One region of the Rhodococcus sp. FW305-130 genome, then DNA from elsewhere that is predicted to be linked to it. Evidence: riboswitches for the same ligand, from Rfam matches in the RefSeq annotation. Region 1 holds a riboswitch; each other region holds the start of a gene.
The links. A riboswitch is a leader RNA that binds a small molecule or an ion and turns the genes downstream of it on or off. The one in region 1 is predicted to bind thiamine pyrophosphate.
Positions count from the first base shown of each region.

Region 1 (5,157 bases):
ATCGCGACCCTGCTCGGACGCCCCGGCCTGAAACAAAACCGGTCTGCCCTGCGGGGATCGAGGAACCGTCAACGGGCCGTCGACACGAAAATGCTTGCCGTCGTGATCGATGCGAGAAATCTTGCCTGCGTCGACAAAACGTCCCGCCCGGTCGAGGATCAGCGCGTCTTCCGACCACGAATCCCACAATGCGAGGGCCACTTCGACAAATTCGTCGGCTCGTTCATATCGGGATGCGTGATCGGGCATCGCCTCGAGTCCGTGGTTGCGCGCCTCCTGGTCGAACATCGAGGTCACGACGTTCCATCCGGCCCGTCCGCCGCTGATGTGGTCGAGCGATGCCAAAAGTCGTGCCGCGTGGAATGGCGTGTAAAGGGTCGTGGAGATGGTGGTGACCAGGCCGACGTTCGCCGTCGCTCGTGCCATGGCAGTCAACGCGGTGATCGGTTCGAGAAACCACGACGCACCAGACTCGGGTTCTCGAACACTGTGACCGTCAGCGAAGAAAACGGCGTCCAGCTTGCCGCGTTCGGCGATCTGGGCGAGCGACTCGTAATACGTGATGTCACCGAGACTTTCGACCGGTGAGTCGCGGTGTCGCCACGCCGCACTGTGATGCCCGCAACCGAGCAGGAACGCACCTATCCGTAGCTGTGCGCCCATCAGTTCTTGACGAGTCCGCCGTCGACAACCAGATTCTGGCCGGTCACGGCCCGCGACCATGGGGAGGCGAAAAAGAGTGCAGCGTCGGCAAATTCGTCCGGCGTCGTGACTCGGCGCAGGGGAGTGCTTGCCGCGATCATGTCGAACACTGCTTCCGGTGTCGCGGCACTCGCATCGGTGGTGCGGAGCAAGCCGCCGGAGACCATGTTGACTGTGATCCCGTCCGGACCGAGGTCGGCGGACAGCGTCCGTGTCAGTGCCAACAGTGCGGCCTTGGCAGCGGTGTAGTCGTGGTACGGAACTACCGGATTCTGGACCAGATTGGTTCCGACAGTGATGATTCGGCCGAAGCCGAGTTCGCGCATGCCTGGTAGTCCTGCCTGGGTGGTATTGAGTGTTCCGGCAACAGCTCCGCGTAGTTGAGAGTCGAAGTCGGCCCAGGTGATCGTGTCCGCGTTCGGCCGGGCATCGCCGTTGAACGAGAAGTCGACCAGTGCATTGTCGACCACGGTCGAGATCGGTGCGTCGAATCTCTCGCGTGCAGCGGAGAACAACTGGTCGACGGAACTGCGGTCCGTCACGTCCGCCTGGACTGCGAAGGTGCGATCCTCACCCAGTTCGGCGACCAGGGCCTCGGCGGCATCGCGGCTCTTGTTGTAGTTCACGATTACGCGGGCGCCCGAGCGGAAGAATGCTCGGCTCAGTGCGGCGCCGAGCCCGCGGGCGCCACCGGTGATCAGAACGATCTGCTCGTCGAGGTTCAATGCGCGCTGAAATTGCTGTTCGGTCATGTCGACATCCCTCCGCCAGTGCTAACTGGTCAGGTTCATCGGGTCTGATCTCAGCCGACTTTTTCGGCACCCCGTGTCACCGTCCATCAGACCACGTGAGGTGAATCGTCCTGAACGCCGGGTGTGTAGTAACGGTCGGCGCGATGAGTTTTCGATCGCTCGGGAGTCGTAATTGCAAGCGAAGTGGCAACAGGCCGCTCGCCTTCGCCCCAGGAGAATCCGATGACCACCCAGCCCGTCCACAACGAAACTGTTTCCGGTAACGCCACGACGACGACACCTTCGGCCACGGCTCGCAAGGTCGGATACGTCCTGAGTGGGCTGTTCGTCGTTTTCATGCTCTTCGACGGCATCATTCACATTCTCAACCTTCAGACCGTCAAGGACGCCTCCGCCGAACTTGGGTTGCCGGACTCGCTGGCATTGACGGCCGGGGTGGTGCAACTGATCTGCCTTGCGCTGTACGTGATTCCGCGAACGTCGATACTCGGCGCGATTCTGCTCACCGGTTACCTGGGCGGAGCCGTGTTGACCAACCTTCGAGCGGAACAGCCTCTGCTGAGCACGACACTGTTTGCCGTCTATACCGGAATCGTCATGTGGGCGGGTCTGTATCTCCGAGACGAGAAGGTTCGCGAGATCATCCCGGTGCGGCGGGCCTGAAATCAGGCCCCTGAAGGGGTTGCGTGGGACGCGGTGTCCCATTATGTTTGACCTCATTCAAGTCCGTCGACTCCAATCGACGGACTGGCCGTGAGGAGACACCGATGGCTCGGTCAGCGTCGATCGAAGTGGAAAAGCCGTACCGCCAGGTACTGCAGACTTTGTCCGAGGGCTCAGTTGCCCGCAGTTTCGATCCCTATCTCGACATCGACTGGGATTCACCAGAGTTCGCGATCGATCCGCATGATCCGAGGTGGGTGCTCTCATCCGTGTCGGATCCGCTCGGAGCGACGCAGTGGTACCAGGATCAGTCGTTGGAGCGTCGAATCGCCATGGGAATGTGGCGTCAGGCGAATGTGACCAAGGTGGGTTCGGCATTCGAGAGCATCTTGATCCGGGGAATGCTGCAATACATCATGGCGCTACCCAACCAGTCGCCTGAGTTCCGGTACTGCCTGCACGAGATGACCGAAGAGTGCAATCACATCCAGATGTTCCAAGAACTCGTCAATCGTATGGACATCGACGTACCGGGTATGCGTCCGATGTTCCGGCGGCTGTCGCCGATCATCGGAGTGCTGGGAGCAAAGTTCCCGGTCATCTTCTTCATCGGCATTCTGGCTGGTGAAGAACCGATCGACCACTTCCAGAAGGATCTCATCCGCGAGGGTAAGGACACGCCGCCGGCGATGCTCCGCACCATGGAGATTCACATCGCCGAAGAAGCGAGACACATCTCGTTTGCTCACGAGTTCCTGCGCAATCACGTCCCCAGACTCAGTCGTACGAGTCGAGCCATCACATCGGTCGCCTTCCCCGGCACGATGCGTTGGCTTGCGGGCGAAATCATGTCACCGCCAAAGGAATTCGCCGAAGAATTCGGAATCCCGGACGAGGTGATGAAGAGCGCCTTCTGGGGGAGCCCACATTCACGCCGCATCCTGGGTAACTACTTCGGTGAAATGCGAGCCCTGGCAGACGAACTCGGATTGATGAATCCGGTGTCGAAGCGTGCGTGGCGAAAGCTGCGCATCGACGGCGACTACGCCCGCTACCGCGGCGAGCCGAAGCGTTCCGACAAGACCCGGATCTAGTCCGGCCGCGAAGTTCCTCCGTCGGAGGACACCAGTTCGGCTATGAGCGTGGACAATTCGACATGGGGATCGATCTGTAGCCCGCTCGAGCGTGCAACGCCGTCGAACATGTACCAGGTGTATTTCGCGAGGTCGGCGACGATCTCTTCGCGGCTCGGTTTCGGATCGGTGCTTCGGACCCAGTGGGTGAGCGTGCCCTCGACCATTGTCACCACTGCGAACGGTAGTGAATCGAAGGGTGAGGAGTCGATCCCCACGGATCGACCGACTTCGGTGATAGTGGTGCGGGCCGAGTCGGCGATTGTCGCCTTCAAGCTGCTGATCGCGTCGATGCTCTCGTCGTCGTAGTCGGTGGGGCCGGTACCCATGAACTCGTGAATCCGCGGATGCTCGGTGATCCACTCGGCGACGGCGCTGATGGTTCGGGTCAGGATCTGGTCGAGAGTGCCTACCGAAATGCTCATCGACGCATCCAGGGCCGCCGCAAATTGGCCGAGCACAAACGCTCGGACTCGTCGATCGAGGTCGTCTCGGCCGCTGAATTGTCGGTACACCACCGACTTGGCGAGGCCGGCACGGTCGGCGATCTGCTGGACGGACACCTCGGCACCTGCCGCGCGCTCTTCGATCAGTTCGACAGCCGAGGTGAGTATCCGTTTCTGACGCTCGGAGTTGTGTCGCTCCCACCGCGCTTCGCGACCGGTCAACTCTGCAGTGACAGGTTGCGCAATTGCGTCGCTCGGCATCGGGCCAGTCTATCCGGACGGACCCGCCGTATTTCCGACTTGTCATCGGGCGCGGCATCGGGATCGGTCGTCGGTACAACGTGGGACACTGGTCGAGTGAGGTTGTATCGAGACACGGCGGTGGTGCTGCGCCTGCACAAACTGGGCGAAGCCGACCACATCGTCACGTTGCTCACCCGTCAGTTCGGGTTGGTACGTGCCGTGGCCAAAGGTGTCCGCCGGACCACCTCCAAATTCGGTGCCAGACTCGAACCGTTTGCTCACATCGACGTGCAACTACTTCCGGGCAAGAATCTCGACATCATCACTCAGGTGCAGACGGTCGATGCATTCGCCACTGACATCGTCGACGACTACAGCCGGTACACCACGGCCTGCGCCGTACTCGAAACTGCCGAGCGGTTGGCCGGCGAGGAACGCGCGCCGGCCCCGCAGCTCCAGCGATTGACGGTGGGAGCACTGCGTGCGATCGCCGAGCAGGCGCGGCCGGTCGAGTTCGTGCTCGACGCGTTCTTGTTGCGAGCCATGGGGTACGCGGGTTGGGCGCCTGCCCTCGAAGAGTGCGCCCGCTGCAGCGCTCCGGGACCGCACCGTGCATTTCATGTCGCCGCAGGCGGAGCCGTCTGTACCTACTGCCGCCCGGCGGGTGCTGCGACGCCGTCGCCCGGAGTGCTCGACTTGATGGAAGCCCTGCTCCGAGGGGAGTGGGAGGGCACCGATTCGGCGCCCGCGACGCTGCGGACGCAAGCCAGCGGACTGGTCGCGGCACACCTGCAGTGGCATCTCGAGCGTCAATTGCGGACGTTGCCGCTGATCGAGCGTTCGAGGCCGCATGCAGCCGTCGAGGTCGACTTGCCCGTGAGGCAGGATGGAACCCGTGATTCGACGACGCGAACCGCGAACTCCGCTTGATCCTGCTGCTGAACGGGTGATCCGGCCACCGGACCCACATCCGTCCGGGGCGACCCCGCCGATCCTGCAAACCGAACTCATCCCGCGCCACGTCGCGTTGGTGATGGACGGCAACGGACGGTGGGCGCAGGAGCGCGGTCTGCCGCGAACCGCCGGGCACGAACGCGGTGAAGCTGTCCTGATGGACACCGTGTGCGGGTGCATCGAGATGGGTGTCGAGTGGCTCTCCGCCTACGCATTCTCCACCGAGAACTGGAAGCGCAGTCCCGACGAGGTTCGATTCCTGAT
Region 1 covers NZ_JBYTAP010000005.1:208,440-213,596, forward strand. Annotated here, with positions in the region: gene AC3WQS_RS17130 (LLM class flavin-dependent oxidoreductase) at 1-663, opposite strand, end outside; gene AC3WQS_RS17135 (3-oxoacyl-ACP reductase) at 663-1,427, opposite strand; TPP riboswitch at 1,445-1,538, opposite strand; gene AC3WQS_RS17140 (DoxX family protein) at 1,677-2,117, shown strand; gene AC3WQS_RS17145 (AurF N-oxygenase family protein) at 2,222-3,211, shown strand; gene AC3WQS_RS17150 (TetR/AcrR family transcriptional regulator) at 3,208-3,957, opposite strand; gene recO (DNA repair protein RecO) at 4,054-4,869, shown strand; gene AC3WQS_RS17160 (isoprenyl transferase) at 4,826-5,157, shown strand, end outside.

Region 2 (5,157 bases), on a different contig from region 1:
GCGCATACCGCCGGACAGCTGTGACGGCCGGGCGTCCTCGAATCCGGACAGGCCGAACGCGGGGAACAACTCACGAGCACGCTCGCGTGCTTCCTTCTTGCCGACTCCCTGCACTTCCAAACCGAGGGCCGTGTTGTCCAGTACCGAGCGCCAAGGGAACAGAAGATCCTTCTGCGGCATGTACGCGGTGTGCACCTCGGCGGCTGCTTCGGATTCAGTTGCGCGCGTGCCTACACGGACTGAACCCGAGGTCGGGGATTCGAGCCCGGCCAGGACGTTGAAGATCGTGCTCTTGCCGCAGCCGCTCGGCCCGATCACCGACACGAATTCGCCCGCGTCGGCGCGGAAGGACACCGAATCGAGTACGAGACGCGATTCTCCGGCAGTGTCGAACCTCTTGGTCAGGTCCTGAATTTCGACCATTGCCTCCTCGACCGTCGGGTCGGTCATGTCCGCGACCTTTCGTTCATCGCCCATGGTGCAACGATGCGCTCGATGACGAACGTCAGCAAGTACAGCGTGACGCTGATCAACGCGGTCACCAGTACGGCCGCCAACACCAGATCGGTGCGGAAGGAGTTCTTCTGGGTGCTCATGTAAATGCCCAAACCGGAAGTAGCGCCGACGTATTCGGAGAACACCGCGCCCACGACCGCGTAGGTGATACCGATACGCAGGGCGGTGAAGAATCGCGGAATCGCCGAAGGAAGGCGGACGTATCGGAACTCCTGCCAGCGAGTGCTGCCCATACTGCGCAGGAGAGCGCCCGCTTCACGGTCGGCCGCGGCAAATCCCTCGATGAGTCCGATGGTCATGGGGAAGAACGTTGCAAGTGCGATCACCAACACCTTCGGCAGCAACCCGAAGCCGAACCAGATGATCATCAGTGGCGCAATGGCGATGATCGGCAAGGTCTGCGAGACGACAAAAAGTGGTACCAGCGCGCGTGACAACCACGGCGAAAAGTCCACGACCACAGCAAGAATCCAGGCCAACACCAGTGAAACAGTGAAGCCGACCAACGTGACCTGCAATGTCGACCAGGCGTGGCCGGAGATGATCTCGCGGTTGTCCCACCCCTGGGACAGAACGCGCCCCGGAGACGGAAGTACTTGCGGCCGAATCCCACTGATCTCGACGTAGATCTGCCACGCCGCCACGAGGAGCACCACCACGGCGAGCGCGGGAAGCGCCCGCCGCATGGCCGAGACCAGCCGTCCGCTCACGTCAGGACGCGTCGAGATACTCATTGGTGAAGTACTCCGACCAGTCCGGCTTCTGGGTCAACGGCTTCCCGTCCGGTCCGGCGAGCAATCCGTTGTCGAAGAGGAATCCCGAATAACCCGACCAGGTTTCGAGGTTCTGCGTACCGACGACGCCGTTGGCGTCTTTCATGTAGTCGGCGGCAAGCATCCGCTGACTGTCACGGACGAGGTCTTCGTCGGTGAAAGCTCCGGGGTTCGCGTCGATGAGATCCTGCGCGGCCTGGTCCGGGTTGTCGGCAGCAGTCTGATATCCGCGTTGAACGGCGTTGACGAACTTGCGTGCCTCGTCGGGATGGTCCTTCAACCACTGCTGGTTGCCGTTGATCACGATCGAATACGCATCGGGGAAGCCGTAATCGGTGTACTGGAAGTACCGCATCGGAGTTCCGTTTCGCTCCGCTTCGAGGCCTTCCCACGCAAAGTAGGAGACCGTGAAATCTGCCTGCCCCGAGTACACGGCTTCGTAAGCAGACGTTCCGAGCGTGACCGTCGTGAAGTTCCCGGTCCCGCCGTCGTTGCGGATGATCTGCTGCAGCGTTTCGACTTCGCCGGGATCGCCGAACCCAGCGTACGTCTTTCCGTCGAGATCACGCGGGCGCGTGATGTCCGCACGATCCGCCTTCACACCGATGCCGGTGGCGCGGTGCTGAAGTGGCGCGATGACGGACGTCGTGGCGGCGCCGGCCGCTCGGGCGAACGTGGCCTGACTCTGTGTGCTGATGCCGAACTCCGCGTTGCCGGCGTCGACCAGGGTGTCGGGAGAGGTGTTGTTGTACGGCAGGATCGAGACGTCCAGACCGGCGTCCTCGAAGTAGCCCTCTTGGAGTGCAACGTACAAACCGGTGTGGTTCGTGTTCGGGGTCCAGTCGAGTGCGAACCGAATGGTCCCGTCGGAAGAGCCGGTGTCAGCGGCGCATCCGGTCAGAACTGTGAATGCGGCTGCGATCGCGGCAGACGTGGCAAGTGTGCGGCGCAGCGCCGCAAACGACATCACGACGCCGGCCAAGGCTGCTGGTGGAGTGCGGAATCCCAGAACATCAACTCGTAGCGACTGGCGATGCGGAATGCTTCACTCATCGCCTCACGCTCTGTCTCGGTGGCTGCTTCGGCCGCAGCATCGACCAGTACGCGGGCCTGCGCCACCGACTCGTGGAATTCGGGTGCGTCGTACGTCGTGACCCACTGTGCGTACGGATGCGACGGATCGGCGTCGAGTACCTCGCGCGCTGAAGCGGCAAGATCGCGGCCGACCTCGGCGTAGATCCAGAAGCAGGGGAGTACTGCCGCTGCGGAGACCGGGTAAGGCGCAGTTGCCGCAGTCGCCGTCAGATACGAGACGTATCCCAGGCAGGCCTGCGAATGCTCGAGCCTTCCCGATCCCGCTGGAAGAATTCCACCGGTGAGAAGTCCGTCGTGAAGCGCAGATTCCACTGTCGCTGCCGTGGACGCGGAATTCGACCAGAAGCCCGCCGACTGCGGATCCGGGGCGTGGGCCGCGACCAGGGACAACGCTTTCGAATACCCTTCGAGATAAAGCTTGTCCTGCTCGATGTACGTGCGGAACGCGTCGAGAGGCAAGGTTCCGTCGCCGAGGCGTTCGAGGAACTCGAGTGAGTCGATCGACTCGCGGAGGACCTTCGTCTCGGCCCAGAGCCGATCGGTGAACCGATCCGTCGACGGCGCTGTGGCCACCGAGTTTTCGGCAGAATTGTATGCAGGCTGCGTAGTAGCCATGACATCCCTTCGTCAGCATTACCTGATCAGGTTCCCGGGTGTGTTCTCAGCCCCGCCCATGCGGAGCACCCCGTGTCAGAACTAGGCGACCTTAACACCGAGCCTCTGCTTCGTCGGCGCCTACCTGGCAGTTGAGTAGTCGGCGCACATCGGCCTTATGTTGGTACGTTTGGTCTTGTTTGCCACACGCGCGGGTCGGGAGGGGATTCAGACATGGAGACCGACGTTCGACCGAATCTCGGCGAGGACGGAACACTCGTGATCCGTGCCCGCGGCGGAGAAGCCCGCGGGTATCCGGATGGCGGAGTATTCGCGTGGAAGGGCATGCCATACGCAGCAGCGCCGGTGGGTGCGCGGAGGTTCCGCGCGCCGCAACCCGCTGAGCCCTGGGACGGGGTGCGCGACTGTCGTGAGTTCGGGCCGATCGCGCCGCAGGGCCAGAGCCCGGCGGTTCCGATCGACCGGGCCTTCAAAATCGACGAGGACTGCTTGTCGATCAACGTGTGGGCCCCGCGCCCCGACGGCACGCCGCGACCGGTGATGGTGTGGATTCACGGCGGCGCCTACTGCCTCGGGTCCGCCGCCCAAACGATTTACGACGGCCGTCATCTGGCTGAAACCGGTGACGTCGTTCTCGTCTCCTTCAACTATCGCGTCGGAGCCCTCGGATTCCTGGACCTGTCTGGATTCTCCACCGCGGATACCGTTTTCGAATCGAACTGTGGTCTGCGAGACCAGATTGCGGCACTCGAATGGGTTCGAGACAACATCGACGCCTTCGGGGGTGACCCGAGTGCGGTGACGGTGTTCGGTGAGTCCTCCGGCGCAGGATCCATCACGACGCTCATGACCTGTCCGAGCGCCGAAGGTCTGTTCCATCGTGCGATTGCCCAGAGTCCTCCCGCGACCTCCGTCTACGGGGCCGAGCGCGCCAAGACCGTGGCGGAGCGGTTTCTCGAACTGCTCTCGATCGACCCTGAAGACGCAGGCGATCTGCTGACCACGGATCTGGAACTGCTCGTGAAGGCAAGCGATGACCTGGTCAACGAAATTCCGACCCGGATTCCGGGAACTTTGGCGATGGCACCCGTTGTCGATCGTGATCTGGTGCCGCACTACCCGGTTGCGGCTTTCCAGAAGGGTTACGCGCACCGAATTCCACTGATCATCGGTTCCAACAAGGACGAGGCGTCGATCTTCAAGTTCATGAAGTCTCCGCTGATGCCGGTGAGCGCGCAGTCGGTCGAGGCCATGCTGCAACTGCTGGCGGATGATCACCCAGACATCTCCGCGACCAAACTTGCCGAGATCATGTCGGCTTACCCTGATCACGCGAAACCAAGTGGCGCGCTGGCACTGTCGCGGGACGCGGCGTTTCGCATGCCGACTCTGTGGATCGCCGACGCCCACTGCAGGCATTCCCCTACGTGGGTCTACCGCTTCGATCACGCGACGCCGATGCTCAAGGCGGCGCGGATCGGTGCGGGCCACGCGACCGAATTACCTTATGTATTCGGCAATTTCGGAACCCTGAACGTCGACCCCACGTTCTGGCTGGGTGGACGGAAGGCTGCGATGGAGGTAGCCGGCCGTATTCAACGGCGATGGTTGGCCTTCGCGCGGCATGCCGTGCCGGCAGCTCTCGACGGTTCGAAGCACTGGGCGCCGTACGAGGAAGAGAGGCGGTCGACGCTGTTGATCGACTCGGCTGACACCCTCGTCAGCGACCCCGATCACGGACTGCGCGTCGCCTGGGGAAACGACGTGATGGGGTTCAACTGACGTCGGTCGAGTGTCGCGGACGATCCAGTTCGCGAAGCACCGGCAGGGAGGCACAGACTGCGGCGATCAGGATGATCGGAATCGACAGGGCCACAAAGGTCGACGCGATTCCGAGTTGATCGAGCAGAGGGCCGACCGCGAGGTAACCCAGCGGGCCGGCGGCGTAGGCAGTCGACGTCATGACACCGACGACGCGTCCGCGCATGTGCTCCGGGCTGTGGGTCTGCATGGCGTAGTTGGCGATCGGGCCGACTGGTCCGTAGACGAGACCCTGCAGTCCGGCGAGCACGAGGATCACCCACAGCGGAGGCAGAAGCGCCATGGCAAGCATCGCTATGCCGAGAACGGCAACGGCAAAAATCATGATCAGTCGCCG
Region 2 covers NZ_JBYTAP010000014.1:47,912-53,068, reverse strand. Annotated here, with positions in the region: gene AC3WQS_RS30185 (ABC transporter ATP-binding protein) at 1-450, opposite strand, end outside; gene AC3WQS_RS30180 (ABC transporter permease) at 447-1,250, opposite strand; gene AC3WQS_RS30175 (ABC transporter substrate-binding protein) at 1,228-2,256, opposite strand; gene AC3WQS_RS30170 (TenA family protein) at 2,256-2,999, opposite strand; TPP riboswitch at 2,987-3,082, opposite strand; gene AC3WQS_RS30165 (carboxylesterase/lipase family protein) at 3,213-4,781, shown strand; gene AC3WQS_RS30160 (MFS transporter) at 4,774-5,157, opposite strand, start outside.
Region 2: another riboswitch for thiamine pyrophosphate. It lies ahead of AC3WQS_RS30170 (TenA family protein); the one in region 1 lies ahead of AC3WQS_RS17135 (3-oxoacyl-ACP reductase).

Region 3 (5,157 bases), on a different contig from region 1:
AGGTGCGGCCAGCGATAGTGAGAAGGTCCTGCTCAGCCACCCTGCACCGCCGTGAGGATCTCGATTTCCCAACCACGTCCGACGGATTCGTCCCAACGCCCGCGAGGAAAGAGCGCACCGTCGACGGCGACGGCGATACCCTTGCTCGGCAACTCGAGGTGCGTCAGTAGCTCGGTCACCGTGACTGCTCGATCGAACTCGAGATCTTCGCCGTTGACGGTGATCCCGATCGGGACCTGCTCACTCATGAATTTTCCTTAACTACTGCGAACCGCTCGGGTTCGGTTCCTTTTACCTCGACCAAAGATGTGCCGTTCAGCAACGCGACCGTCGCATCGGCGGTGACGGGCGTCAGCAGGACACCGTTGCGTCCGTGTCCGGTGGAGACGACAACACGATCGGACACGCGCCCGATCAAGGGCAGGTTGTCCGGCGTCATGGGACGCAGGCCTGCCGCGCATTCGTACAGTTCGTATTCGCCGATCGCCGGCATCAGTGCCTCGGCGTCGTTGATCAGGTCGCGTACTCCGGCCATCGTGACCTGTGTGTCCTCACCGGACTCGTATTGTGTTGCGCCGACGACGATTCCGTCACCGCGCGGGACGAGGTAGGCGGGCCGCCCGTGGACGCTTCCGCGGATGGTGCGGCTGGGCGCCGGGGTGACTCCAGGCCTACTCCGCAGGCGAAGGATTTCGCCCTTGACCGGGCGTACCGGTAACCCGGGCCACAGCTTGGGTGACGCGATACCGGCGGTGAGCACTATCTGGTCGGTATCGAGTTCGGCGAGGTCGTTGACGGCACGCGCGATCAATTCGACACCGGATTCCGCACAGGCCTTCTGCAACGCCTCCAGCAGAAGTCTGTTGTCGACGGCGGACTCACCGACAGCCATCAGTCCCGACCGGATGCCCCGGCCGAGCATCGGTTCGAGTTCGCGGATGCGGGCGCGACCGAGAACTTCGAGTTCATGGCCCTGCGCGGTCACCCACTCGGCGATGGTCTGCAGGTCCTGCGCGTCGGCCGCATCGAGTGCAACCGTCAGCGAACTGTCCGCGGTGAAGACCGATGGCCCGAACTTTCCGAGCTCCTCACCGAACGTCGGCCACCGTTCCAGGGACGCCGCACCAACCGTCAACGCTGTCTCTTCACCCGGCCAGCCTTCGGAAAGCGGGGCGAGCATTCCGCCCGCCACCCACGAAGCACCTGATCCAATGGACGGGTCGTACAACCGAACGGACCACCCGTCGCGGGCGGCTCGCCACGCAATGGCGAGACCGATGACACCGCCGCCGACAACCGACACCGTACGAGCGTGTGTACTCACGAAACTCCACCTCCACTTCCTGCGCCGGCATGATCCGGGTCAGGTCTGACGGTCGGGATCTGGTCGCGATCCCCTCTCAGCCCCACGAACCTCGCAGTCACGACAAAAAGTGACAACGACGTTTCAGGACTCCCGTGTCGAACCTTGCTCCCTAGAGGCTACCGTTTGCTCCGTGCACCCCACACATCCCAGTAACGTCATCGACCGGCGCGAGCGCCTGGCAGCAGCACGGCTGTACCTGTGCACCGACGCGCGCCGCGAGAAAGGCGACCTCGCGCAGTTCGCCGAGGCAGCATTGTCCGGCGGAGTCGACATCATCCAATTGCGTGACAAGGGCTCTGCCGGTGAGCGCGAGTTCGGCCCGCTCGAGGCCAAGGACGAACTGGTAGCACTGGGCATTCTCGCGGCCGCAGCGCGACGCCACGGCGCATTGTTGGCCGTGAACGATCGCGCGGATCTCGCGATGGCTTCCGGTGCCGACATCCTCCACCTCGGGCAGAACGACATTCCCGTCCCCTACGCACGAACCGTTGTCGGTGAAGACGTCGTCATCGGGCGTTCGACGAGTAGTCGCGCGCAGGCGAGTCTGGCCGCAATCGAAGAGGGCGTCGACTACTTCTGCACCGGGCCGGTCTGGGCGACACCGACCAAACCGAATCGAAGTGCGTCCGGTCTGGAACTGGTTCGATCGACCGCCGACGCCGCACCGCCGCGCCCATGGTTCGCAATCGGCGGCATCGACGAGGAACGCCTGCCGGAGCTGCTCGATGCCGGTGCCACGCGCATCGTCGTCGTGCGTGCAATCACGCAGGCGTCGGATCCCCAGGCGGCTGCGCAGCGCCTCGCCGCCGCCGTCGCTGGACGCTGAAAACCGGTAACTGGCGACCGTCAACTGTTTGCCGGGCGATTTCTGCACAGTTACGGGTCAGCACGCCTGACTCGAAACATGAACGGAAGTTGTCCGATCAGACAACAAACCCCCAGTTCCTAGGTGCGATTGGATGTCCGAAAAGTCGGATTACGTGATCTTGATCACAGTTGTTTCGATTGCGTGTCACATCCCATTCGGTTTGTTGTAGTTTACCTCCAGTTACTAACTGAACCTAGGAGCACTAAATGGGATCCCTCGACACCGGCTCGCTCAGCACCGAATCGCTCGAAGACCTGAACCTCGGCAAGATCAGCGAGCTGCTCAAGCTCGGTATCACCGCGGTCAGCTTCATCACGGCGCTGAACTCGCTCAGCTGAGCCTCGTTTCGGTCGGGAGACCGAAACACAGAAGGGCCGGACTCCTGAGGAGTCCGGCCCTTCTGCTGTATATGCCCTGTTAAGACTGCGTACTCGACGCCTCGGACAGGTTCTGGTCACTGCCTGACTGCTCACTGCCTTGGTGGGAACTGCCTCGGTGGGAACTGCCTTGGTGCGAGCTGCCCGACAACCATCCGAAGCCACCGTCTTCGAGTACGACGGTGTGTGGGTCGCCGGGCTGTAGGTCTTCGGTCTCGGCTGGTACAGGCGCAGTCCGGAGCTCGGGCCACGAGGAACCGAATCCCGGATGCAATGGCAGCGAATCGACGTCGGCTTCACGCACCCACCGCAACTCGGTGCTCTCACCGTTGGCAACCGTCGACAGTGGATGTGCCGCATCAGCCACGACGGTGGTGTAGGTCCACCCGCTCTCCGCGTGCATCGTCACTACCTCACCGCGGACGCGAACGGCGTCTTCGGCGATTCCGGCTTCTTCGTGTGCCTCCCGGACAGCGGCGTGCGTCGTGCTTTCGTGTGAGTCCCGTGCTCCACCGGGCAATGCCCAGGTACCACCTTGATGGCTCCACGCCGCACGATGCTGCAGCAAGACCAGGGGCGATCCGTCCGAATCGGGGGCGCGCAGAAGCAGTCCAGCGGCTCCGTGTTTACCCCAATGCCGAGTACCGTCCGGTCCGATCGACCAACCGTCACCGTCACCACGCATCGACTACCTCGCTCCGCCTGCTCTCGCCGTTGTCCCACACTAACCGTTTCAAACTGCTCCAGGTGTAGGTGATGCTTATATGCTCGCGAAGATGCCCTGAATCATTTCTCGGCGGCATCATTTCTCGGTAGCCCGCCTACAGCGAAGTGAGGTGCTCGATGGTCGACCGTGTCGTCCCGTCCATCGAACCCCGGTCGCTGCCGCCCTCCGAGGGCACTTCGGTATCGGCGGAGGACGAGCGAGCACTTCTGCGGCGCGAACTCCAGGCATTCATGTCCTCGACGCCCGGCCGGTTGACCGTCGTCGGAGTGATCTTGATTGCGATCACCTTGATCGCCGGACTCCTCGCCACCGCAGCGATCGAGAACCGACAGGCGAACCTCGACCTCCTCCTCGTCGAAACCGAACCTCTCGCCAACTCGGCCCAGAACCTCTACAGCGCGTTGTCTTTGGCAGACGCCGCCGCGGCCACCGCCTTCATCTCCGGCGGCCTCGAACCCGCCGAAGTACGCGACCGATACACGCAGTCGATCGGTGAGGCGTCGGCGGAGATCGTCCAGGCATCGGCCGGTCTCGACTCGACTGATCTTGCCGGGCACAGCGCGTTGACCACCATCTCGACCGACCTCTCCGTCTACACCGGGCTGGTCGAAACTGCACGGGCGAACAATCGCGTCGGAAACCCGGTCGGGGCAGCATATTTGAGCGAGGCCTCGCAGTTGATGCAGACCTCGCTGCTGCCGATGGCTCAGCAACTGCACGCCTCGCAGGAGACCCTGGTCTCGCAGGTACAGCGCGATTTCGAGACTCCACCGTGGTGGCCGATCGTGGCATTCGTCCTCGTGTTGTGCGCGCTGGTGGCAACACAGGTGTACTTCTCCCGCAAGAGTCGCCGACGCTTCAATCTCGGGTTGATCCTTGCCTCGCTCGCCGTCGCGGCTGCGCTGCTGTGGCTGCTCACCGTCGGACTGGTGTCCGCACTTGCCACCGGACGTGCACTCGACGCGGGCGCCGAGCCACTGCACGAACTGACCGAGGCCCGGATCATGGCACAGCAGGCACGTACCGTCGAAACCCTCACGTTGGCGAGACGGGATTCAACTGCCGAGGACAACGTGACGTTCACTCGCAAGGTCGACGCCCTGCGCGACATCCTCGAGGGCCTACGCAGCGACGAACGCGCCCGAGTGAACAACGAGGTGCTGACCGCCGCACTGGATTCGCGCGAGCAATGGGTGGCTGCGCACACGCGCATGTACGACCGTCTCGGGACCGGCGACTTCACTTCCGCTGCCGCCATCACCATCGGCTCCGGAGAACAGGATTCGGCCGCGGAATACGGAAAGCTCGATCACGAACTCTGGCAAGGAATCGTGGATTCGCGCACAAATCTTCGGTCCGACGTCTCGTACGCCTCACGTGTGTTGGCTGCCTCTGCACCGGGCATGACTGTATTGGCAGTTCTCGGAGTTGCCGGAATCTTCATCGGGTTCTGGCCCCGACTGCGGGAGTATCAGTGACGGGAGTACCGGAGATGCGGAGGAAGCTCCCGGCCGTGTGCGTCGCGGTTCTGGCAGCGTCCGTGCTGGCGCTCGCCGGTTGCGGTGCAGATCGAGCCGAAGACCTGAACAACGCGGCCGCCACGTCGTACACGGAACCGCCGCTGCCGGCCGAGGCCACCATCGCGCCCAGTCCGACACCGACGACTACCGCGTCGTGCACCAACCTCACTGCAAGCCTGCGCCCCACACCCGCAGACGCATCTCCGCAGCCACCCACGCCGAGCCTCGACGCCATCCGCGCCCGCGGGCGGCTGATCGTGGGCCTGGACACCGGTTCCAACCTCATGAGCTTTCGCGAT
Region 3 covers NZ_JBYTAP010000009.1:288,185-293,341, reverse strand. Annotated here, with positions in the region: gene AC3WQS_RS26800 (thiazole synthase) at 1-40, opposite strand, end outside; gene thiS (sulfur carrier protein ThiS) at 33-248, opposite strand; gene thiO (glycine oxidase ThiO) at 245-1,324, opposite strand; TPP riboswitch at 1,324-1,470, opposite strand; gene thiE (thiamine phosphate synthase) at 1,497-2,192, shown strand; gene AC3WQS_RS26780 (hypothetical protein) at 2,441-2,572, shown strand; gene AC3WQS_RS26775 (NUDIX hydrolase) at 2,652-3,296, opposite strand; gene AC3WQS_RS26770 (GlnX family signal transduction membrane protein) at 3,455-4,816, shown strand; gene AC3WQS_RS26765 (glutamate ABC transporter substrate-binding protein) at 4,831-5,157, shown strand, end outside.
Region 3: another riboswitch for thiamine pyrophosphate. It lies ahead of thiO (glycine oxidase ThiO); the one in region 1 lies ahead of AC3WQS_RS17135 (3-oxoacyl-ACP reductase).